DNA from 3 places in the Nocardioides thalensis genome. Region 1 is predicted to be linked to each of the others. Evidence: predicted binding sites of a transcription regulator. Region 1 holds the regulator's gene; each other region holds the start of a gene.
The links. Region 1 encodes LexA, which represses DNA repair genes until DNA is damaged. Its sites were predicted from a motif close to TCGAACANNTGTTCGA; they were not measured.
Positions count from the first base shown of each region.

Region 1 (7,327 bases):
CCAACGCGGGCGTCGTCACCCTCGGCATCCTCGCCGTCGCGCTCCCGATCATCGGCCTCCGCCACTTGATCGGCCCCGCGGCCATCGGCGTCGTCGCCGCCCTGATCCTGCTCGTCGGCAATCCCCTGTCCGGCGTCACCTCGGCCCCCGAGCTGCTCCCGCTCGGCTGGCTCGGCCAGCTGCTGCCGCCGGGCGCCACCGGATCGGCGCTTCGCGGCACGGCGTACTTCGACGGCGCGGGCGTCGGGCTCCCGCTGGTGGTGCTCGCCTGCTGGGCGGCACTCGGCCTGGCTCTGGCGCTGGTGCCGCGCCGGGAGCCCGCCGCGGCGTAGGGGGTCGCAGCGGGGTCTCAATCTTTGCCATTCGGCGGGTTTCCGCGCCCTCGGGCAGGGGATCGTCTGGCTCGCTGTATCAGCGCGCTCGGGGCGCACTCCTTGATCAGCAGAATCCCCCTTTTCCGAGGAGCCCCCGATGACCATCAAGCGACCCCTGCGCCTGGCCGTGGCCGGCGCCGTACTGGCCCTTCCGCTCGCGTTCACGGCCTGTGGCGAGATCGCCGAGAACGCTGCCGAGGACGCCCTCCGCGAGGAGGGCATCGACGCGGACCTCGACAACGGCCAGATCGAGATCGACACCACCGACGGCGGCGTCGTCACCGGCAAGCTCCCCAAGGGCTTCCCCAAGTCCGTCCCGGTGATCGACGGCGAGATCCTCGCTGGCACCTACACCAAGAACCCGGACACCTGGAACGCCACGGTGAAGGTCGATGAGCCGGGCGGCGACAAGGAGGCGCCGTACGACTCCGCCGCTGCCGACCTGGTGGACGCCGGGTTCGAGGTCGTGACCGACAAGATGGACAACGGGACGGCGATCGTCGGCGACTACCAAGGCGACGGCTTCCTGGTGAACCTCGCCGTCACCGACTCCGCCGGTCAGGGCATCGTCGTGAACTACCTGGTCACCGTGCCGTAGCCACCACCCAGCCGCTGCGGGACCCGACGCGCCAATCGTCGGGTCCCGCACATTTCTTGCACCCGCATCAGACAGAATGGCGCGGTGAGTGGGAAGCGCGCGGGAGCGAAGCAGAAGACGGGGTTCAAGCCCGTACTGCTCCTGCTTGCGCTCGGCATCACCGCGTGCGTCGTCGCGTGGGGCTACCTGGTGTGGTCCGCGATCGACTTCGGGTCCGCCGCCCGCCAAGACGGCGAGACCGAGGCCTGGTGGTATCTCGGCATCTCCGCCTTCGGCGCCGTCGCCTGCCTCTTCCTGGGGCTGATGCTGATCGTGCGGTTCTCGCGGACCATCGGCTGGACCCACGCGCCGGACCCCAAGCCGAAGAAGATCGTCGGTACGGCGAAGGGCGGCAAGCGCGCCGCTCGCTGATCGGCTCTCCACAGGTCACTTTCTGAGCCTTGGCGGGGGCCGCGCGGTGGGAGTAGTTTCCGAGCATCCTCATCTCGGGAGGTCCCATGACGCGATGGGTCACCGCCGCCCTGCTCTCCGGCGCCCTCGCCCTGACTGCCTGCGAGGCCGAGCCCGCGGAGCCGGCCGAGCCTTCGAGCTCGGCGCCGGCGTCGAGCGAGCCCACCTCGGCCGCTCCGACGACGGAGCCGACCGGGCCGGTGGAGCCGACGTTGCCACCGGAGGCGGAGGCGAACACGAAGGCGGGGGCGGAGGCGTTCGTTCAGTACTGGTGGGAACTGGTCAACTACGCAACGGCGACCGGTGACACGGCCGCTTTGCGCGGAGTGTTCGGGCCCGCGTGTGCGAGCTGTGACGCGGCAACAAGCGCGATCGAGAACGTCTACGCGAACGGGGGACGCATCACCGGTCGCGGGTATCGCATCGAGAGTTCGAAGATCGTTTCCGAACCCGGCGGAGCGTGGGCGATCACGGCGGACCTTTCGGTCGGCAGGCAGGCCGTCCGTGGCGCAGGCGAACTCAACCAGGTTTACCCAGCGGGGACGAAGTCGCACGTGATGTTCGTCGAGTTCGTACGGGAGCGGTGGCAGGTGGCGACGTGGACGCACGATTGATCGTGGCGAGCGCGGCGCTGACGATCCTGTTCTCATCGGCGCCAGCCGCAGCGGATGTCGACGTCGATCCAGGCGACGGCTTTTTCGGACTCGAGGGCGAATCGGAAATGCCGGGCGACCCCGGCGACGCCGACAACGCAGGTGACGATGGCGGCGCGCTACCTGAGGGCGAGTACCACCACGGCCCAATGTGCAACGGCGGGGCCTGCGCACCAGAGTTTGTTTGCCCGGACGGGTCCTACGCCTACCGCGAGTGGATCGAAGCGCCCGACGGCGAAACCCTCTGGGACTACCTCTATTGCCCCGGCGACGTTGTCTTCCAGGGCCCAACGCCGGGCATGATCGCCCAAGCGTTCCGGCGCATCCCGCTGCCGGCCTCCCCCCTGATCATCGAGCCACCCGACGGCCGCACGCTGGTCAACTTCGAGACGAACTTCTACACGGAGAAGGAGCGGCTGTTCCGCAGCGTCACGCTCCTCGGCCAGCGCGTCGACCTGCGGATCGACGTGCACTCCTACACCTGGCACTTCGATGACGGCGAGAAGCTCCGCACCAGCGACCCGGGCGCGCCGTACCCGAAGCTCCAGATCACCCACAACTACCTGCAGGCCGGCGCCTACCGGCCGCGGCTCGACACCACCTACGTCGCCGACTATCGGGTCAACGGAGGCGCCTGGCAGACCGTGCCGGGCTCGGTGACGATCGAGGGCTCGCCCGAGTCGCTCCGGGCCGTCGAGGCGCGGCCGATCCTCACCGGCTGACGGGCTACTCGACCACCCTGGGAAAGTTGCGAGGGGCGGGACCGTGCGCGGTCCCGCCCCTCGTCTTCCCCTGGGCCCCGGGCGAGGGCCCGTCGTCCGCCGGGGTCGAGGTGGCAGACGAAGCAAGTGCCTTGGTTTCGAGGCTCGGCGCTGGGGCGCCTCGCACCTCAACCAGCGGCAGGCAGCGGGACGCGCAGCTCCTGGCCGGCGTAGACCATGCTCGAGTCGAGCGAGTTGAGGTCGCGGATCTCGTCGACCATCGCGCCGACGTTGCCGTCGACGGCGGCGTCGGCCGCGATGTCCCAGAGGGTGTCACCCGGGTCGACCGTGACGACCTCGACCTCGGCGACGCCCTGCTCCTGGGTCGCGGTCGACCCGGCGGCCAGCCACAGGCCGGCGCCGAAGGCGAGCGCGAGCCCGAGCAGGAAGATCGTCAGCCGGCCGCGGCGGGTCAGTCGCACCTGCGAGGCGGGGCGGACCCGGCTGGCGGGGCGGAGCTGAAGCGTCGGGGCGATAGTCGTGGTGCTCATCGGGTGACCTCCGGGGGAAGCGGCCCTGACGGTCAGGACCTCGGATCTGTCGTGCGTTGGTCTGAGTCCACCGACCGGGTCCGACACAATCCGGAGAGCCTGTCGATCAGACGTTCGATCGAACGCATGTACGACGGTAGATCACGTGTTCGAACGAATCAAGGACCTGTTCGAAGATTTGTTCGACGGCGTGTCGGGGTCTCGACACGCCGGCTCGCCAGGGCGAGCCGGCTACTCGACCACCCTGGACCCGACACGCCCGGTTCGAACACGTGTTTGAAGTCGTGCGTGATCCGCGTTACCGTCAGGCCATGGCGAAGAAAGTCAGCGAGCTTCCCGACGGTCCCCCCGACGCGACCGGCCTGACCCCGCGCCAGCAGCGGGTTCTCGCCACGATCAAGGACAGCATCGAGGAGCGGGGATACCCGCCCAGCATGCGTGAGATCGGCTCCGCCGTCGGCCTCACCAGCACCTCGAGCGTCGCCCACCAGCTCCGCGTGCTCGAGGAGAAGGGCTACCTCAAGCGCGACCCCAACCGGCCCCGCGCCCTCGAGGTGTTCCTGCCCGAGATCATGGCCGCGCGCCGCTCGATCTCCGCCGGCGAGGAGTCGTCCGTCGACGAGACCGGCATCGGCGACGTGGCCCCCGCCGCCACCAACGTCCCAGTCGTCGGCCGGATCGCGGCCGGTGGCCCGATCCTCGCCGAGGAGCGCATCGAGGACGTCTTCCCCCTGCCCAAACAGCTCGTCGGCGACGGCCAGCTGTTCCTCCTCGAGGTCAGCGGCGAGTCGATGATCGACGCGGCCATCTGCCACGGCGACTACGTCGTGATCCGCCAGCAGAACACCGCCGAGAACGGCGAGATCGTCGCCGCGATGATCGACGGCGAGGCGACGGTCAAGACGTTCCAGCGCAAGGACGGCCAGGTCTGGCTGCTCCCCCACAACCCGGCGTTCGAGCCGATCGACGGCACCCACGCGACGATCCTCGGGAAGGTCACCGCCGTACTTCGGCGCGTGTGAGCAGCAGGGCGTAGGGTCGGCCGGGTCCTCGGTCCACGACCCGGAAGGCCGCCTGATGCCACGTCGCAGCCACCCGCTGCTCCGCGCTCTCCTGCTCCTGTGCACGCTGGGGCTGATCGTCCCCGCGCTCGCCAGCCCCGGAAGCGCGACGCCCACGCCTGCTGCGACCACCCTTGCGGCGGAGCCGGACCCCGACGCCAACCCCCACCGCGCGCAGCGCGCGATCGAGGCGCTCGAGCGGGTCCAGGACCTGCTCGCCGGGGAAGGCAAGAACGGCGCTCGCTCACTCACCCTTGAGCTCCGCGACCTCGCGCTCCTCCGAGGTCAATTGACAGGCGTGCAGCGGGCGCAGGCGAATCAGCTACTCGCGCGGCCGCTGCGGCCGAGCAAGTCGCAACGCAAGTGCTCGTCCGTCATCTGCGTGCACTGGCAGACGAAGCGGCAGAGCGAGCGGCACGGAGTCAGGAGTCTCAAGTACGTCCGCAACGTTCTACGGACCATGACGGCGGTCCACAAGAAGTACATCGCCGCCGGTTATCGCAGGCCGTTCCGCGATGGACGACGCGGCGGCAATTCAAAGCCCGACGTGTACCTGGGCGACATCGGCGCGAACAACCTGTATGGGTACTGCACGACCGACGATCCTCGTCCGCCGAAGCACGGCGGTACGTGGGGCTTCTGCGTTCTCGACAACGACTACAGCAGTGAGCAGTTTCCGGCCCATACGCCGCTCGAAAATATGAAGGTGACCGCGGCGCACGAGTACTTCCACAACGTCCAGTTCGCTCACGATTACGGCGAGGACGCCTGGTTCATGGAGGCCACCGCGACCTGGGCGGAGGACGAGGTCTACGACCACATCAACGACAACGCCTTCTATCTGCCACACGGCCCGATCTCCAACCCGCTCACGTCGCTCGACACGTTCGCATACGACGGGCTGTTCCATTACGGCACCTGGATCTTCATCCGCTACCTCACCGACCGCTACGGCACCAAGGTCGCGGGCATGGACGACCTGGTGCTGGACATGTGGAACGGCGCGACCGGCAAGGACCGGGCGAAGTACTCCCTCGCCTCCGTCGTGCAGACGCTCCAGGCCAACGGCACCACCCTGGAGGCCGAGTACGCGAAGTTCGCCGCGGGCAACCGCCAGCCGTCGCGGACCTACCCGCAGGAGTACCAAGAGGTCGCGGCCGACCCGGAGAACAAGGACGGCTACCCGCGGACGCCGCTGGTCGACCAGTTCTCGCTCGCGCCGGACGCGACGCAGGGCTTCGGGCGCTCCTACGACCACCTCACCGCGCGCACCGTCCGCTACGTGCCGACAGACGAGACTGGCCCTCTGTCGATGCTCAACCTGACGTTCGACCTCGCCGATACCCCGTCCGGTGGCCACGCGGTCATCGTCACCAAGCCGGTGAGTGGTGCGCAGACGCAGACCCTCGTCACCGCAGACGGAGCGGCCGCGCCGATCCCGTTCGACGTCGCGGCGACCAAATGGGTCGAGGTCACGATCGTCAACGGAAGCAGTCGGTTCGACTGTTGGAACGGTTCGAACTACCCCATGCCGGACTACAGCTGCATGGGCGATTCGCGCGACGACGGCGTTATGCAGAAGGTGAGCGCGGCGGTCACGCCGTAGGTCTCGGCACGCCCGGGCCCGACCGGCCCGGGCTACCCGACCTTGCCCGCTAGCCGCTTGAGCGCCTGGCGGACCACCTGCGGGTCGGTGGTGGACCACATCGGCGGCAGGCTCGCCTTGAGGAACGATCCGTAGCGCGCGGTGACCAGCCGCGGATCGAGTACGGCGACCACGCCGCGGTCGGTGTGCGTACGGATCAGGCGGCCGGCCCCCTGCGCCAGGAGCAGCGCGGCATGGGTGGCGGCGACCTGCATGAAGCCGTTGCCGCCCGCCTGGTCGGCCGCGCGCTGCCGGGCGCTCATCAGCGGGTCGTCGGGACGCGGGAACGGGATCCGGTCGATGAGCACCAGCTGGCAGGTGTCGCCCGGGACGTCGAGGCCCTGCCACAGGCCGAGGGTGCCGAACAGGCAGGTGTGCGGGTCGGCGACGAACTGCCGCGCGAGCTCGGGCAGCTGCGCGTCGCCCTGAGCGAGCGTCGTCAGGTGCGGCAGCCGAGCGCGCACCTCCTCCGCGGCGGCCTCGGCGGCCCGCCGGCTGCTGAACAACCCGAGGGTGCGGCCCTCCGCGGCGTCGACCAGCTCCACGATCTCGTCGAGCTGGGCCTTGCCCAGGCCGTCGCGGCCGGGCTGCGGCAGGTGGCGGGCGACGTACAGGATCGCCTGCTTGCCGTAGTCGAACGGGCTGCCCACGTCGAGGCCGATCCAGGGCTCGGCGTCGGCGCCGTTCTCTGCCGACTCGGACCCCGAACTGTGCCCGTTCGCGCCCCGAAGTGTGCCGGTTCGGCGTTCACTCGGCTTGAGGCCGACGGAGGTGGCGATCACGTTGAAGTCGCCGCCGAGCATGAGAGTGGCCGAGGTCATCACCACGGTCTTGTCGGCGAGCAGCTTGTCGCGCATCTGGCCCCACACCTGGAGCGGAGCGATGCACAGGTGGGGTGGGAGGCGCTCGGTGCCCTCGGTGAGCCACATGACGTCCGTGTCGGCGTTGGCCGCCATCCGCTCGGCGGTGGCGAAGACCTCCTGCACCATGCCCTTGGCCTGGGTCAGGCCGGCGTCGGGCGATCCGGAGTCGCCGCCGTCGCCCTTCGGGAACGCCGAGACGCAGGCACGGGCGGCGTCGCGCACCAGCACCAGCGCGTCAGCGAGCTCCTCGGGGACGCTGAGCAGCCGACCCGACGAGGTTTCGCCGATGGCCGCGCGCAGCGCGTCGCCGGCGTCGGCCAGGTCGTCGGCCTCCTTGCCGTCGACGTGGCGCGCGGCGCGCCGGGCGGCGCGGTCGACCTCCGAGGCCCAGAGCTCGTCGGTCGCGGCCTGGGTGACCCGGGCGGTGAGCT
Region 1 is NZ_JACCFP010000001.1:651,116-658,442, reverse strand. Features, by position in the region: gene HNR19_RS03225 (hypothetical protein) at 1-332, shown strand, start outside; gene HNR19_RS03220 (hypothetical protein) at 472-972, shown strand; gene HNR19_RS03215 (hypothetical protein) at 1,057-1,383, shown strand; gene HNR19_RS03210 (DUF6318 family protein) at 1,470-2,036, shown strand; gene HNR19_RS03205 (PKD domain-containing protein) at 2,021-2,797, shown strand; gene HNR19_RS03200 (LysM peptidoglycan-binding domain-containing protein) at 2,965-3,327, opposite strand; gene lexA (transcriptional repressor LexA) at 3,639-4,349, shown strand; gene HNR19_RS03190 (MXAN_6640 family putative metalloprotease) at 4,405-5,994, shown strand; gene HNR19_RS03185 (ATP-dependent DNA helicase) at 6,027-7,327, opposite strand, start outside.

Region 2 (7,327 bases), 2.5 Mb from region 1:
CGTCCCGGTCGGGTTGTGGAACGTCGGCATCACGAACAGCGCCGCGACCTCCTCGGCCGCGAGGGTGGCGCGCAGCGCGTCGGGCCGGATGCCGTGGTCGTCCATCGGCACCCCGACGATCCGCGCACCGAGAGCACTGAACGTGTCGAAGCACCCGGGCCAGCTCGGCGACTCCACCGCGACGGTGGCGCCGCGCTCGACGACGAGCTGGGAGATCAGCGTCATCGCCTGCTGCGTGCCGGTCGTGACGATCACCTGGTCAGGCGCGGTCGGCAGGCCGCTGTCGGCGTACGTCCTGGCCAGCGCCTCGCGCAGCGCCGGCAGGCCGCGCGGGCTGTAGCCCAGCTCGTCGAGCAGGCTCGGCAGGTCCTCCTCGACGACCGCCGCGGCCGCGGTGGCGATGCGCGGGTCGCCGGGCTCCAGCGCGTACCGCATCGAGATCAGGCTGTCCGGCGCGCTGTCGAAGCGGCGCACGGCCTCCGAGGAGAGGCCGCGCTGAAGCCGCTTCGTCACGGCCGCCGGCTCGCGGTCGATAGGCGCGGCCACCCGGGTGCCGCTCCCCTGTCGGCTCTCGACGAGCCCGCGACCGCGCAGCTCGTCGTACGCCGCCACGACCGTCGCGCGGCTCAGGTGCAGCGACCGGGCCAGGTCCCGCTCGGACGGCAGCCGGTCGCCGGAGACCAGCTCCCCGTCGCTCACCGCCCGCGCGAGCGCCGTCGCGAGCTGGCGGTAGAGCGCGCCCGACGCCGCCGACATCCAGTCGCCCAGCACGCGGGCCAGCACGTCGGGGTCGCGAAAACGGTCCACTTGCGCCTCCATTGGCCCGGGTCCGCCGGGCCGGCGGCACACAGGCTAGGGGAAAGCCCTCAACCGACGGAGAGAACCGATGAGCACCATCCTCGAACCCCACCAGCTGCTGGCCTTCGCCGCCGCGTCGGCGGTGCTCGTCGGCATGCCGGGGCCGAACATCGTCTACATCATCACGCGCAGCATGGCGCACGGCGTCCGCACCGGCGTCGTCTCCGTGCTCGGCGTCGAGACCGGCACGGCCGTCTACGCCATCGCGACGGCGCTCGGGCTGTCGGCCCTGATCGCCGCCAGCCCACTGGCGTTCAACGTGATCCGCTACCTCGGCGTCGGCTACCTGGTCTACCTCGCGATCCGCGAGCTGACCCGGCGCCGGCACGGCGCGGACAGCCCCGGCGATGAGCAGCCGGTGCGGCCCAGGAGGGTGTACGTCGACGGGCTGCTGATGAACCTGCTCAACCCGAAGGTGGCGCTGTTCTTCCTCGCGTTCCTGCCCCAGTTCCTGACCCCGGGCGCCACCGGCTCCGCGGCCCAGGCCGAGGTGCTCGCGCTCGGCGTGGTCACCGTCGTCGTCGCGCTGGTCATCGATCTCGGGTACGCCGTCGCCGGCGGGCTCGTCGGCCGCGCCCTCCGCGACCGGGTCTCGCGCGGCGGCGACTGGAAGCGGCGCCTCCCCGTCGCCGGGATCTACCTCGCCATCGCGGCGGCCGCGGCGACAACGGGCTCGAGCGCCTGACCGTGCCGGCGCGAGGCCGCAGGCGCGGCAGCTAGGCGAGGCCCTCGAACGCCAGCTGCAGCTGTCGCCTCGCGTCCTCGGGACGCACCGGTCGCGTCCGAAGGAGGAGCCGGTAGTAGATCGGCGCGTAGACGAGCTCGACCGCGTCGGCCGGGTCGACGTCGGCGCGGAGCTGGCCGGCCACCCTGGTGACCTTCTCCCCCGAGTGGGTCATCTGCGCGCTCGGGGGCAACGACGTGGCACGGGTCGGGCCGGGTGTTCCCAAGACCCAGGTGTCACTCGCCGAGTCGATCGCCAACCTGCGCGAGCTGCGCCGGGTCGCCGGCGCCCTGACCTCCGCGTCCTGGGTCTGGATGACGCCGGGGCCGGTACACCCGGAGCGAGTGCGCGAGTTCCCCGGCTTCCGCTTCGGCCAGACGTCGTGGGACAACGCCGACATCGTGGCGCTCGCGGACGCGATGGCCGAGACCTTCGACGACCCGGTCGTCGACCTGGTGTCCGCCTTCGGCGTCCCGGCGCACGAGTCGCTCCAGGGCCCGGACGGTGTCCACCCGAGCCTCGCGGGTCAGTGCGCCATCGTGATGGCGCTGCTGCACACGCTGGCCGGCCCTACGGCGCCGGAGCAGCGCCGCTCATGACTGCTTCTTGGTGAAGCGGATCTGGCCGTTGGCCAGGATCTGCCAGTCGTAGGTGGGGTCGTGGATGCGGTGGTGGTCGTGCGGGCACATCAGGACCCCGTCGTCGAGGTCGGTGCGTCCGCCTTGGGACCAGGGTTTGAGGTGGTGGACCTCGCACCACTCGGCGGGATGTCGACAGCCCTCGGTCCGGCATTGCTGGTCTCTGAGTCGGATGGCCTTGCGTTGCGCGGGCCGGTAGAGCCGATCGGTGCGGCCGAGGTCGAGGACCTCCGAATGGTTGCCGAGCACGACGGGGATGATCCCGGCGGTGCACGCCAACCTGCGGGCTTCGGAAGCCGAGATGGGGTCCTTGTCGCCCAGCAGCCCCGCGACCGCGAGGTCGGTCTTGAGGTCCTCGAGGGTGATGGTGACCATCAGCGTGGTCGCGTCCCCACCGTGGAGGGGGAGGCGGTGGGGGTCGAGGTGCTCGAGCAGGGCGCAGAACGCGCCGGCGAGCTTGCGGGAGTAGGGGATGGTGTCGGCCTCGCCGTACTCACCGTTGGCGTGGCGGGGGCTGGTGTAGGCGTGGAGGTAGGTCTTGAGGCGTTCTGCCTCACTGGTGGGCAGCAGGCCGGTGAGCCTGGTGGTGCCGTCGCCGGTGTTCTTGAAGAACAGCCGCATCCGCTTGCGCGCGGACTGTTCTTCCTCGAGCAGCTTCTTGGCCTCGGCGTCCTCGAAGATCTCCGGGGCCACGACCTCCAAGATCCGTCGCCCGAGTCGCCGGATCTCGTCGGGGGTGAACTCCGTCGATCGGTTGATGAGCTCGGCCTCGGCCTTGTCGCGGATCTCGAGGGAGACCACCGCCGGCAACGCATCCAAGACCGCGACGATCACGCGGGCATGCTCGACCGATAGGACACCGTCGGCCATGGCTTTGGCGACCTTCGGGTAGCGGGCGTCGAGGCCTTGGGCGAGCTTGAGGTCCCGCTTGCTGCCGCGCAGGTCGCACTGAGTGTGGTGGGACAACCACGACGCGACGTCGCTCGCGCCGTCGGCCTCCGCCACGTCCGACGAACTAGCGAGGAGGCGGGCCTGGAGCTCGGCGAACTGGGCGCGGATCCTGTGCGCGGCAAGAAGGGCCTGCTTCTTCTGCCTCGTGGTCATGAACACCGGCTGGGTCTCCCGCACCGACGCCAACGCCGCATCCACCGCCGCCAAGGCAGCCAGCACCGGATGGTCCGGCACCGGGTCGCCCACGACCGGAACCGCCGGTGCAGTGCCGGTGGTGCTGGTCGTCATCGGAGGCCTCCCTTCGTGAGCGTGCAGTCGATTACCTCGAGTGCCGCTCCACGCGGGGGCCCTTGCCGGGGCCAACGACCCTGAATCCGGAACTCGCGGTCCGGGGGCCTGCCATGTGGTGGAACTGGTCCTGCTGCTTCCAACCCGCGAGGGGTATCGGTGTCTGGACCTACGGTCCATCGTACACGTGTTCGATCGAACACACAAGCGAACCGCACGATTTCCACTGACGCCACAAGATTCCTGCCTGCGCGCCAGGCCAGCGTTACCGTCCGACGGTGTACCGCTCGAACTCCATGAGTTGGTGGCTGGAGCACGGCCTCGACGGATTGGTTGCCGGCCTGATCGGTGGATTCATGACTGGCATCGCAGTCATCTCCGCGATCGCATGGGAAGCCTCCATTCGGCGCCAGGACCGAGAGCGAGCCGCGCACGAGGAATTGCGCCGGGCGACGGTCGACCTGATGTCGGCGGCGAACTCAAACGGCGAGGTGGAGCGGTACGCGCGGCTCCTGTTCATCCAACTCACCAGCACGATCAATCTGGCGATGCCAATCGACACTGCGTACGCCGAGGAACTCAAGAGAGTACGAGTGAGCTTGAATGGCGACTGGGTGACGCTCGGGTTTCGCGTGCCGGGCGTAGATTGCCGTTCCAGCGAGGTAGAGCAAGTGGCCACCGATTGGCTATCCGGTCGGGTCGGTCAGCCCAAGCTCAACCCGGCGTATTTTTCGGATCCGCAGTACCACCAGTTCCCTCAGGCTGGCGACTGACGGCCAAGCATCACCCCGATGGACTCTCGGCCTCGCCTGATCGGCCTCACGGCAGCAGGAACGAAGCCCGCCACGTCTTCAGCTGCGAGCGCCCGACCATCCCGTGCTCGTCGAGGAACGGCATGACCTTCTCCCCCATCCACGCGATCGTCGCGCGGTAGTGCTCGTTGCCCAGTGCCGCACCCCGGGCCTCGTGCGGGTCGAGCCCGACGGCGGCGTACACGTCCGGGTGCACCAGCGAGCGCATCGCGACGTACGCCACCTGGGCCGTGACGAGCTGCTGCGCGGCGCGCTCGGTGCGGCCCATCCTCCGGGCAGCCTTGGCGAGCTCGTCGCGCGCGAAGCTGACGTGGCGCGCCTCCTCGGTGACGTGGATGCGCGAGGTCATCCGCACCAACGGCTGCACCCGCTCGTCGCGGATCAGGTCGCGCTGCCAGCGGTCGACCGGCTCCTCACCGATCAGCACCGCCGCGAACGCCCCCGCGCCGCGCAGAGCGAGCTGCCCGAACCGGCCGAGGGAGCGCACCTTCTGCCGCGGGCCGTACGCCGGCACGCCCATCGTCGAGAGCGCGCGGGCGAACATGACCGCGTGCCGCGTCTCGTCGCCCACCTCGGTCAGTGCGAACTGTGTGCGCGGGTCGCGCGGGTCGGCGCCGTACACGTCGCGGAGCAGGAGCTGCATCAGCACGACCTCGAACCAGATGCCGACGCTCGCCATGCTGCCGGCCTCGTGGCACGACAGCGTGCGCCGCTGGTCGTCGTCGAGCGAGTCCCACAGCGGGGTGCCGTAGAGCGACATCCGCTCCGGCTGCATCCCCCACAGCCCGGGCACCAGCGGCGCGTCCCAGTCGATGTCGACCTCGGGGTCGTAGGACTGGCGCGCGGTCGAGCGCAGCAGCCGGTCGGCGAGGGGGTCGGCGACGGTCACAAGCACCTCCGTTGATTGCTGTTACCGACGGTAACATCTATGGCCTAGAGTGGACCGCATGAGCACTCCGGTCAAGGGCGACGGCCGCTCCCAGCGCTGGCAGGCCCACCGCACCGCGCGCCGTGCCGAGTTCGTCGAGGCGGCGGTCCGCGCTGTCGAGGCGGTCGGCCCCGACGCGTCCATCGCCGACATCGCGCGAGAGGCCGGCGTCAGCAAGCCGGTCCTCTACCGCTACTTCGCCGACAAGGCCGAGCTGCACGCCGAGGTCGGGCGCTGGGGCGCCGAGCTCGTGCTCGACCGGGTGGTCTCCGCGGTGCTCGCGCCCGCCACCGCCCGCGCCCGGATCGACGCCGGCGTCGCGGCCTACCTCGACACGATCGCCGAGCACCCGCAGACGTTCCTGCTCCTCAGCACCCAGCACGCCGGCAGCGCCGACCCGCTGGCCGACGGCAAGCAGCGCGCGGCCACCAAGCTGGCGCGCATCATCGGGTCCGGCCTCCGGCAGCTCGGCGTCGACTCGGCCGGCGCCGAGCCGTGGGCGTTCGGGATGGTCGGCATGGCCGTGTCGGTCGGCCAGTGGTGGCTCGACCGCCGCACGATGTCGCGCGCCGCGGTCGCCGACTACCTCAGCGGCTTCATCTGGCACGCGCTGTCCGGAGCGGCGGACGAGTACGGCGTACCGCTGTCGGCGCTCGACCCGCCCGACAACGTCCGCCCGCTCGACCCGGGCCGCCAGGCATGAGCGCCCACGAGCCCGGTGAGGCGTACGACGGACCGGCCGACCTGGTGACCGACGACGAGAGCCACCCGGTCGAGGTCCAGCTGCGCGGGTTCTTCCAGCCGCTCGACGGCCATTTCCACTGGTACGGCCGGATCGCGGAGACGCCGGCACTCGCGACGGTCCGCAGCGGCGCGACGGTCACCCTGCAGACGCCGTACGGCGAGGCGACCGGGAGGGTGTCGGACGTCGACCCGTGGCGCCGCTTCCGGATCTCCGGCACCGGCCGCCCGCCGTTCTGACCCGCAGCCCCTGAATAATGCGGGCGTGCCGCTCTCGGACCACTCGACCCACGCCGCGGCACTGCGTCTCCTGTCCTACTTCGTGGCCGCCGTACGGGTCGGGACCCTGGTGCAGATGGCGCCGTCGCTGGGCGCCGCGTTCGCCGAGACCGAGCGGCCCGCCCTCACCGCCGTCACCTGGGTGGTCGCGGCGACGATGCTGCTCACCGTCGCGGCGGCCGCCCTGGTGCGGCGCCGCCCGACCGGCACCCGCGTCGCGCTGCTCGACGTCGGCGTCGCGCTCGCGCTGCTGGTCGCGGGCTCGTGGACCGTGCCCGAGGCCGACCGGATGGGCACCTGGGTCGGGTTCCAGCTGGGCTACGCGCTCTGCGTCTCGTTCGGCCTGATCGGAGTGCAGGCGCGCTGGGTGTGGCTGCTCCTGCTGGCCGCGCTGGCGGTCGCCGAGGCCGCCTACCTCGCGCCCACCGTCGAGGGCTGGGCGGACCTCGCGGCCGTCGCCGGCAACGTCCTCACCATCGCGGTGCTCGGCCCGCTGTCGTGGTTCGGCGCGCGCCTCATCACCCGGATCGCCTCCGACGCCGATGAGGCGCGACGACTGGCCGCGGCCGCCGCCCAGGCCGAGGAGGAGCGCCGGGCGCGGCTGGCGATCCACAACGGCACCGCGGTGATGCGGCTGATGGTCGAGAGCGGCGTCGGCGACCGCCACGGGCTGCGCACGCAGGCCGAGGCCGAGCTCAACCGGATGCGCGCCTACCTCACCGGCGCGCCCGCGCCGACGACCGACCCCACCACGCTCGCCGCCCTGGTCACGGCGGCCGGCGCGGAGTTCGACGACCTCCCGATCACCGTCGTGGCCGACCTGGCGCAGGACACCGTCCTCCCCCGCGAGCTCGCCGACGACCTCGCCGCAGCGCTGCGGAGCCTGCTCCTCAACGTGCGCCAGCACTCCGGCGCCGGCCGCGTCGTCCTCCACGCGGAGGAGCAGGAGGACCCGCCGGGCTGGGAGGTCAGCCTCCACGACGACGGAAGCGGCTTCGAGACGACGCGGACGCCGTACGGCGTGGGCCTGCGCGAGGTCGTGGTCGAGCAGCTCGCCCGCTCCGGCGTGACGACCACGATCGACAGCGTGCCGGGCGTCGGCACCACC
Region 2 is NZ_JACCFP010000001.1:3,199,866-3,207,192, forward strand. Features, by position in the region: gene HNR19_RS15635 (aminotransferase-like domain-containing protein) at 1-807, opposite strand, end outside; gene HNR19_RS15640 (LysE family translocator) at 887-1,543, shown strand; gene HNR19_RS22385 (TetR/AcrR family transcriptional regulator C-terminal ligand-binding domain-containing protein) at 1,575-1,727, opposite strand; gene HNR19_RS22390 (GDSL-type esterase/lipase family protein) at 1,732-2,181, shown strand; gene HNR19_RS15655 (HNH endonuclease signature motif containing protein) at 2,176-3,459, opposite strand; gene HNR19_RS15660 (hypothetical protein) at 3,738-4,232, shown strand; gene HNR19_RS15665 (diiron oxygenase) at 4,279-5,160, opposite strand; gene HNR19_RS15670 (TetR/AcrR family transcriptional regulator) at 5,219-5,902, shown strand; gene HNR19_RS15675 (DUF4873 domain-containing protein) at 5,899-6,180, shown strand; gene HNR19_RS15680 (sensor histidine kinase) at 6,206-7,327, shown strand, end outside.
Region 2: the regulator LexA is predicted to act here: its motif matches at 3,639-3,654, upstream of HNR19_RS15655 (HNH endonuclease signature motif containing protein).

Region 3 (7,327 bases), 1.8 Mb from region 1:
GCAGCGAGTTCACCGTCGACACCTTGGGTCGCTACCATCTGCACGACGTCGTCCACCACCTCTGGGACGTCCGGTGGGTGCATGACGCCGACCGTGGGGGAGCATGACCACGTGAGGCACACGGAGTTCTGGGCACGGCTCGACCACACCCTCGGGCGCGACTACTCGCGTGTCTGGGCCGACCAGTTCGTGATGGCCGAGCTCGGCGGGCGTACGGCGCGGCAGGCGCTCGACGCCGGGGTCGAGCCCAAGGAGGTCTGGCGCGCCGTGTGGAGCGCCCTGGAGCTGCCGGCGCGCGAGCGATGACGCTCTCCGCTGGTCGAGGAGATCGCCCCGCGACGGTCACGCGACCGCCCGAGGACCTCGCACGGCTCCAGCGCCGCACCGTCCGCGTCCTGGTGCTGACCCAGGCGGTCGGCGCCGTCGGCATCACCATCGGCATCGCGACCGCCTCGCTGCTCGCGCGCGACCTCTCCGGCTCCGAGGCGCTCTCGGGCCTCGCGCAGACCGCGCAGGTGCTCGGCGCCGCCGTGATCTCGTTCCTGCTCGCCTCGCTGATGGGCCGACGCGGCCGCCGGATCGGGCTCACCACCGGCTACCTCGTGGCCGCAGGGGGCGGCGCGATCGCCGTGCTTTCCGGAGTCGTCGGGTCGATGGTGCTGCTGATCCTGGGCGCCGTCATGCTCGGTGCGGCGACCTCGGCCAACAACGCGGCCCGCTACGCGGCGACCGACCTCGCCACCGACGACAACCGTGCCCGTTCACTGTCCGTCGTGGTGTGGGCGACGACCATCGGCGCGGTGCTGGGGCCCAACCTCACCGGCCCCGCGGGCGCGTTCGCCGAGGCGGTCGACATCCCGGAGCTCACTGGCCCGTTCGCGTTCGGCGCCATCGGCCTCCTGCTCGCCGCGCTCGTCTCCGGGCTGCTGCTCCGCCCCGACCCGCTGCTGGTCGCCCGGGCCGCGGAGCGCGCGCAGGCAAACGCCGAGGCCGCGGAGCCGTCCGGGAGCTCGTGGTCCCGGGCGGTGGCGGCGACGCGTGAGCGCCCCGTGATCGCCTACGCCGTCGCCGGGCTCGCGCTCGCCCACGCGACGATGATCGCGGTGATGGTGATGACCCCGCTGCACATGGAGCACGGGGGAGCCGGGCTCGAGGTGATCGGCCTGGTCATCAGCGTCCACGTGCTCGGCATGTTCGCGTTCTCCCCGCTGGTCGGCGTGCTCGCCGACCGCGTCGGCCGGCCACCGGTCCTCGGTGTTGGCGCGCTCGTGCTCGTCTGTGCCCTCGTGCTCTGCGCCTCGTCGCCCGACGGGATGTCCTGGCAGGTGACGGCGGGCCTGTTCCTGCTCGGCGTCGGCTGGTCGCTGGCGATGGTGTCCTCGTCGACGATGGTCGCCGAGCACGCGCCGCTCGCGTCGCGCACCGACGTGCAGGGCGCTGCCGACCTGGTGATGGGCCTGACGGCCGCGGCCGCCGGCCTGGTCGCGGGCGTGGTGGTCGACGTCTCGGGCTACCCCACGCTGGCCCTGGTCACGCTGGTGCTCGCGCTCGGCGTGCTCGGCTCCGCCGTACGAGCGCACGCTCTTGCCGAGCCGTCCGCAGCGGTCAGCGGGTGACGGCGGCGACGGCGCTCACCTCGACCAGCGCGCCCGGCACGCCGAGCGCCGAGACGATCGCGGCGGTGACGAGCGGCGGCGTCTCGGTCCGGGGGAGCGCGGCGGCTGCCGCGCCGTAGGCCGCGGCGATGTCGGTGCCCTGCGCCAGCAGCACCGTGACCGACACCAGGTCGTCGAGCGTGGCGCCTGCCGCCTCGAGCGCGACGCGGAGGTTGGTCATCACCTGCGCGGTCTGGGCAGCTGGGTCGTCACCGCCGACCAGCGACCCGTCTGCGGTCACGGCGTTCTGGCCGCCGACCAGGATGGTGGTCGCGCCCGGAGGCACGACGGCCACGTGGCTGAACGCCGGGCTCTGCACGAGGCCTGCGGGCTTCAGCAGCTGGATGTCGCTCGTCTGGCTCATGCCAGCAACGTAGGAGCCGCCGCCGACAACGCGACACGCCGGACCCGCCTCCCCGTTGTGTCGAACACTTGTTCTAGGTTGTGTCGTACGGCGGAGGTGCGAGCCACCTGCCGCCCACAGGTATGACGCGCGGACCACTCGTCCACACCCACGACCCGGCTGACCAGGCTGTGTCGGGACCCCGTCCTAGCGTCGCCGATGTACCTGGCCCGATCACGACAGACGAAGGACTGAGGCACATGGCCGCCGGAGACGACCGCACCAAGGCGCTCGACGCAGCGCTGCTCAACATCGAGAAGGCTTACGGCAAGGGGTCGGTGATGCGCCTCGGTGACGAGAGCCGCGCCCCGCTCGAGATCATCCCCACCGGGTCGATCGCACTCGACGTGGCGCTGGGCCTCGGTGGCCTGCCGCGTGGTCGGGTCGTGGAGATCTACGGGCCGGAGTCCTCCGGAAAGACGACCGTCGCCCTCCACGCGGTCGCCAACGCGCAGGCCGCCGGCGGCATCGTGGCGTTCATCGACGCCGAGCACGCGCTCGACCCTGAGTACGCGAAGGCCCTCGGCGTCGACACCGACGCCCTGCTGGTCTCGCAGCCCGACTCCGGTGAGCAGGCCCTCGAGATCGCCGACATGCTGATCCGCTCGGGCGCGCTCGACCTGATCGTCATCGACTCCGTCGCCGCGCTCGTGCCCCGCGCCGAGATCGAGGGCGAGATGGGCGACAGCCACGTCGGCCTCCAGGCGCGGCTGATGAGCCAGGCGCTGCGCAAGATGACCGGTGCCCTCAACAACTCCGGCACCACCGCGATCTTCATCAACCAGCTGCGCGAGAAGATCGGCGTCATGTTCGGGTCCCCGGAGACCACCACGGGTGGCCGGGCACTGAAGTTCTACTCCTCGGTGCGTCTCGACGTGCGCCGGATCGAGACCCTCAAGGACGGCACCGACATGGTCGGCAACCGCACCCGGGTCAAGGTCGTCAAGAACAAGGTGGCCCCGCCGTTCAAGCAGGCCGAGTTCGACATCATGTACGGCAAGGGCATCAGCCGCGAGGGCGGGCTGATCGACGTGGGCGTCGAGGCGGGCCTCGTCCGCAAGGCCGGCGCCTGGTACACCTACGAGGGCGACCAGCTCGGGCAGGGCAAGGAGAACTCGCGGAAGTTCCTCAAGGACAACCCCGACCTCGCCAACGAGCTCGAGAAGAAGATCCTCGAGAAGCTCGGCGTCGGCCCGCAGGTGGACGCCGAGAACGACCTCTCCGACGAGCCCATCGGTGTCGACAGCTTCTGACCCCGAGTTCGACCCCGAGGCCGACCACGAGTCGGTCGCGCGGAAGATCCTGCTCGACCAGCTGACGGGCCAGGCCCGCAGCCGGCACGAGCTGGCCGAGCGGCTGACCCGCCGCAACGTCCCCGACGACGTGGCGGGTCCGCTGCTCGACCGGTTCGAGGAGGTCGGGCTGATCGACGACGAGGCCTTCGCCCGGTCCTGGGTCGACAGCCGCCAGCGCACGCGCGGCCTGGCCCGGCGCGCCCTCGCGCAGGAGCTGCGGCGCAAGGGCGTCGCCGACGAGACCGCGCGCGAGGTGCTCGACGAGGTCGACCCGGCGTCCGAGGAGGAGGCCGCCCGGGCGCTGGTCCGCAAGAAGCTGCGCTCGATGCGCGGCGTCGACGAGACGACCGCGGCGCGCCGCCTGGCCGGGATGTTGGCCCGCAAGGGCTACCCGGCGGGGATGGCGTTCGCGGTGGTGCGGTCCGAGCTCGACCTCGACGCGCACGGTTCCGCCGACGAATCGCTCTGACGGAGGTAGGAGCGGGCTGGCCCGCTCTGCAAGGATCGCGCCATGAGCGATCTCGTGCCCGCGCTCCGCGCGCAGTCCGGTCCGGTCGACCTGTCGGCGATCGCGACCGACGCCACGCCGGGCTTCTCCGGCAAGAAGCACGAGGGCATCGACGCCCTCGAGGCGCTCGGGCCCGATCTCGCCGACCTCCAGGAGCGGCTCTTCGCGCACGGTCGCTCCGGCGGCCACCGCAGCCTGCTCCTGGTGCTCCAAGGCATGGACACCTCGGGCAAGGGCGGCACGCTGCGCTCGACCGTCGGCCTGATCGACCCGCAGGGCGTGCGGATCACCTCGTTCAAAGCGCCCACGCCCGAGGAGCTCGAGCACGACTTCCTCTGGCGCATCCGCAAGGCGCTCCCGGGCCCGGGCTACGTCGGCGTCTTCGACCGTTCGCACTACGAGGACGTGCTGATCGCGCGCGTCCGCGGGCTCGCGAAGCCGGAGGAGATCGAGCGCCGCTACGACGCGATCAACTCCTTCGAGGAGGAGTTGGTCGAGCACGGCACCGTCGTGCTGAAGTGCATGCTGCACATCTCGGCCGAGGAGCAGAAGGAACGGCTACTCGCCCGGCTCGACGACCCGACCAAGCACTGGAAGTACAACCCCGGCGACATCGACGAGCGTGAGCACTGGCCGGCCTACCAGGAGGCCTACGAGCTCGCCATCGAGCGCACCCACACCGACGCGGCGCCGTGGTACGTCATCCCCGCCGACCGGAAGTGGTACCGCAACCTCGCGATCGGTCACCTGCTCCTCGACGCGCTGTCCTCGTTCCAGCTCGGGTGGCCGGCCGCCGACTTCGACGTCGAGCACGAGAAGCGGCGCCTCGCCGAGGAGGACCCGCTGTCGTGACGCTTCCCTCCGTCACGGTCACCCGCTACGTCACCCCGCTGCGCGAGGGCGGCAGCCTCCCGGGGATCGTCGAGGCCGACGACCTCGGCACGTACGTCTGCAAGTTCCGCGGTGCCGGCCAGGGCCCGCGGGTTCTCGTCGCGGAGGTCATCGCCGCCGGGATCGCCCGGCGGCTCGGGCTGCGCACGCCGGACCTCGTGGTGCTCGACCTCGACCCCGACCTCGCCCGCTACGAGGCCGACGAGGAGGTCCAGGACCTGCTCACCGCCAGCGCGGGCGCCAACCTGGGCATCGACTTCCTGCCGGGATCCTTCGGCTTCGACGGCGCCAGCGACGTCGACCCGACCGAGGCGGCGACGGTGATCTGGCTCGACGCCTTCATCGCCAACGTCGACCGGTCGTGGCGCAACCCCAACCTGCTGCGCTGGCAGGACGACCTCTGGGTCATCGACCACGGCGCGTCGCTCTACTTCCACCACTCCTGGCCGGGCGGGGTGGGTGACCCGGAGCGGTTCGCCCGCCAGCCCTGGGACGCCTCCGACCACGTCCTCGGCTCCGCGCTCGGCAAGGTCGCCGACGTCGACGCGGACCTCCGCGCCCGGTTGACGGACGACGTCCTCACCGAGGTCGTCGCCGAGGTCCCCGACGTGTGGCTCGAGCCCGTTCCCGGGGCGGACTCGCCCGAGGAGCTGCGGGCGGCGTACGTCTCGTTCTTCGCTGCCCGGGTGCGCTCGCGGGCCTGGCTGCCGGAGGTCGCGTCGTGACGAGGGAGACGACGAGGACCCCCACGCAGGCCTATCAGTACGTCGTCCTGCGGTGCGTGCCGCGGGTCGATCGGGAGGAGTTCGTCAACGTCGGGGTGGTGCTCTACTGCCAGGCGCTCGACTACCTCGCCGCGCTCTGGCACTGCGACGCCGACCGGCTGCGCGCCCTCGACCCGACGCTCGACATCGACCGTGTCTGCGACGCCCTCACCTTCATCGACGGGGTGTGCGCGGGTGACGAGCGCGGCGGAGCGGTGGCCGGCCACACCCAGAGCCAGCGCTTCGGGTTCCTCAAGGCGCCCCGCAGCACGGTCGTGCAGCCCGGACCGGTCCACGGCGGGGTGACCGCCGACCCGGCCCGGGCGCTCGAACGGCTGCTGGAGCGACTCGTCGGTTAGCGCCCGATCAGACGGGCACCAGCTCGACGGCACCGACGGCGTAGCGCGCCAGCACCGTGCGCGCGACCTCAGGGTGGGCGCCCAGCGGGTCGGACACCGCGACAGCGCCGGCCTCGAGGGCGAGCTCGGTGGCTCGGTCGAGCAGGGTGCCCGGCGCGAGGAAGAGCGACGCGACCGCGATGTGGCGGCGACCCTCGGCGCGGAAGGCGCGCACCGCCTCACCCGTCGCCGGGGGAGCGCTGGTGGCGTACGCCGCGGTGACCGGCAGCTTGTGGTGCGTGCCCCAGACCCGGGCCAGCCGGGCGACGGCCTGGTTGGCCAGCGGGTCCGACGTGCCGGCGGCCGCCAGCACCAGGGCGTCGAGCTCGCGCACCCGGGCGTCCTTGAGCGCGGCGCGGAGCCGCTCGTCGAGCACCTCCAGGAAGCGCGCCTCGAGCCCGAGCACGTCGGTGGCGCGGATCTTCAGCCCGGGGTGACGGGCCGTCGCCGAGGCGATCAGCTCGGGCACGTCGACCTTCGCGTGGAACGCCTCCACGAGCAGGAGCGGTACGACGACGATCTCTTCGTGCCCGGCGCGGACGAGCTTGTCGACGACCGTGTCGAAGCTCGGCTTCGAGAGCTCGAGGAACGCCCTCTCGATGCGGAGGTCCGGGCGCTGAGCCTTGACCTCGTTGACGAGGGCGGTCACCGTAGCGGCGGAGCGTGGGTCCCGGCTGCCGTGAGCCAGGGCCACCAGTGCAGGAGCGGCCATCAGAATCCCCTCTCTGATGTGTCGGTACGTGCGATGTAACGGGTGGGGGCCTTCGGCGTCACGAATGGATCCCGCACTCGGTCTTGTTGGTGCCGGCCCAGCGCCCGCTGCGAGGGTCCTCGCCCGGGGCTACTCGGCGCGTGCACGGCCAGCACCCGATCGAGGGATAGCCGTCGTACACCAGTGGGTTGACGAGGACGCCGTTGTCCTGGATGTAGCTCTCGACCTGCTCGTCCGACCAGCGTGCGATCGGCGAGACCTTGACCTTCTGCTTCTTCGCGTCCCAGCCGATCACCGGCGCGATCACCCGGTTGTGGGTCTCGGCGCGGCGCAGGCCGGTCGCCCAGGCGTCGTAGCCCGCGAGCGACTCGGTGAGCGGCTGGACCTTGCGCAGCTTGCAGCACAGGTCGGGGTCGGTCTTGTAGAGGTCCTTGCCATAGGTGGCGTCCTGCTCCTCGACGCTCTGCACGGGCGTGATCGTGAGCAGGTTGACCGGCAGCGTGTGCTTGACGGCGTCGGCGGTGCCGACGGTCTCGGCGAAGTGGTAGCCGGTGTCGAGGAAGACGACGTCGATGCCGGGCACGACCTTCGACGCGAGGTGGGCGAGCACGGCGTCGCCCATCGACGAGGTGATGCAGAAGCGGTCGCCGAACGTCGCGGCGGCCCACTCGATGATCACCTCGGCCGGGGCGAGCTCGAGC
Region 3 is NZ_JACCFP010000001.1:2,402,202-2,409,528, reverse strand. Features, by position in the region: gene HNR19_RS11875 (DinB family protein) at 1-107, shown strand, start outside; gene HNR19_RS11870 (DUF3046 domain-containing protein) at 112-306, shown strand; gene HNR19_RS11865 (MFS transporter) at 303-1,616, shown strand; gene HNR19_RS11860 (RidA family protein) at 1,606-2,019, opposite strand; gene recA (recombinase RecA) at 2,259-3,311, shown strand; gene HNR19_RS11850 (RecX family transcriptional regulator) at 3,295-3,822, shown strand; gene HNR19_RS11845 (polyphosphate kinase 2 family protein) at 3,865-4,713, shown strand; gene HNR19_RS11840 (HipA family kinase) at 4,710-5,477, shown strand; gene HNR19_RS11835 (DUF3037 domain-containing protein) at 5,474-5,875, shown strand; gene HNR19_RS11830 (sirohydrochlorin chelatase) at 5,883-6,626, opposite strand; gene HNR19_RS11825 (phosphoadenylyl-sulfate reductase) at 6,685-7,327, opposite strand, start outside.
Region 3: the regulator LexA is predicted to act here: its motif matches at 2,080-2,095, upstream of recA (recombinase RecA).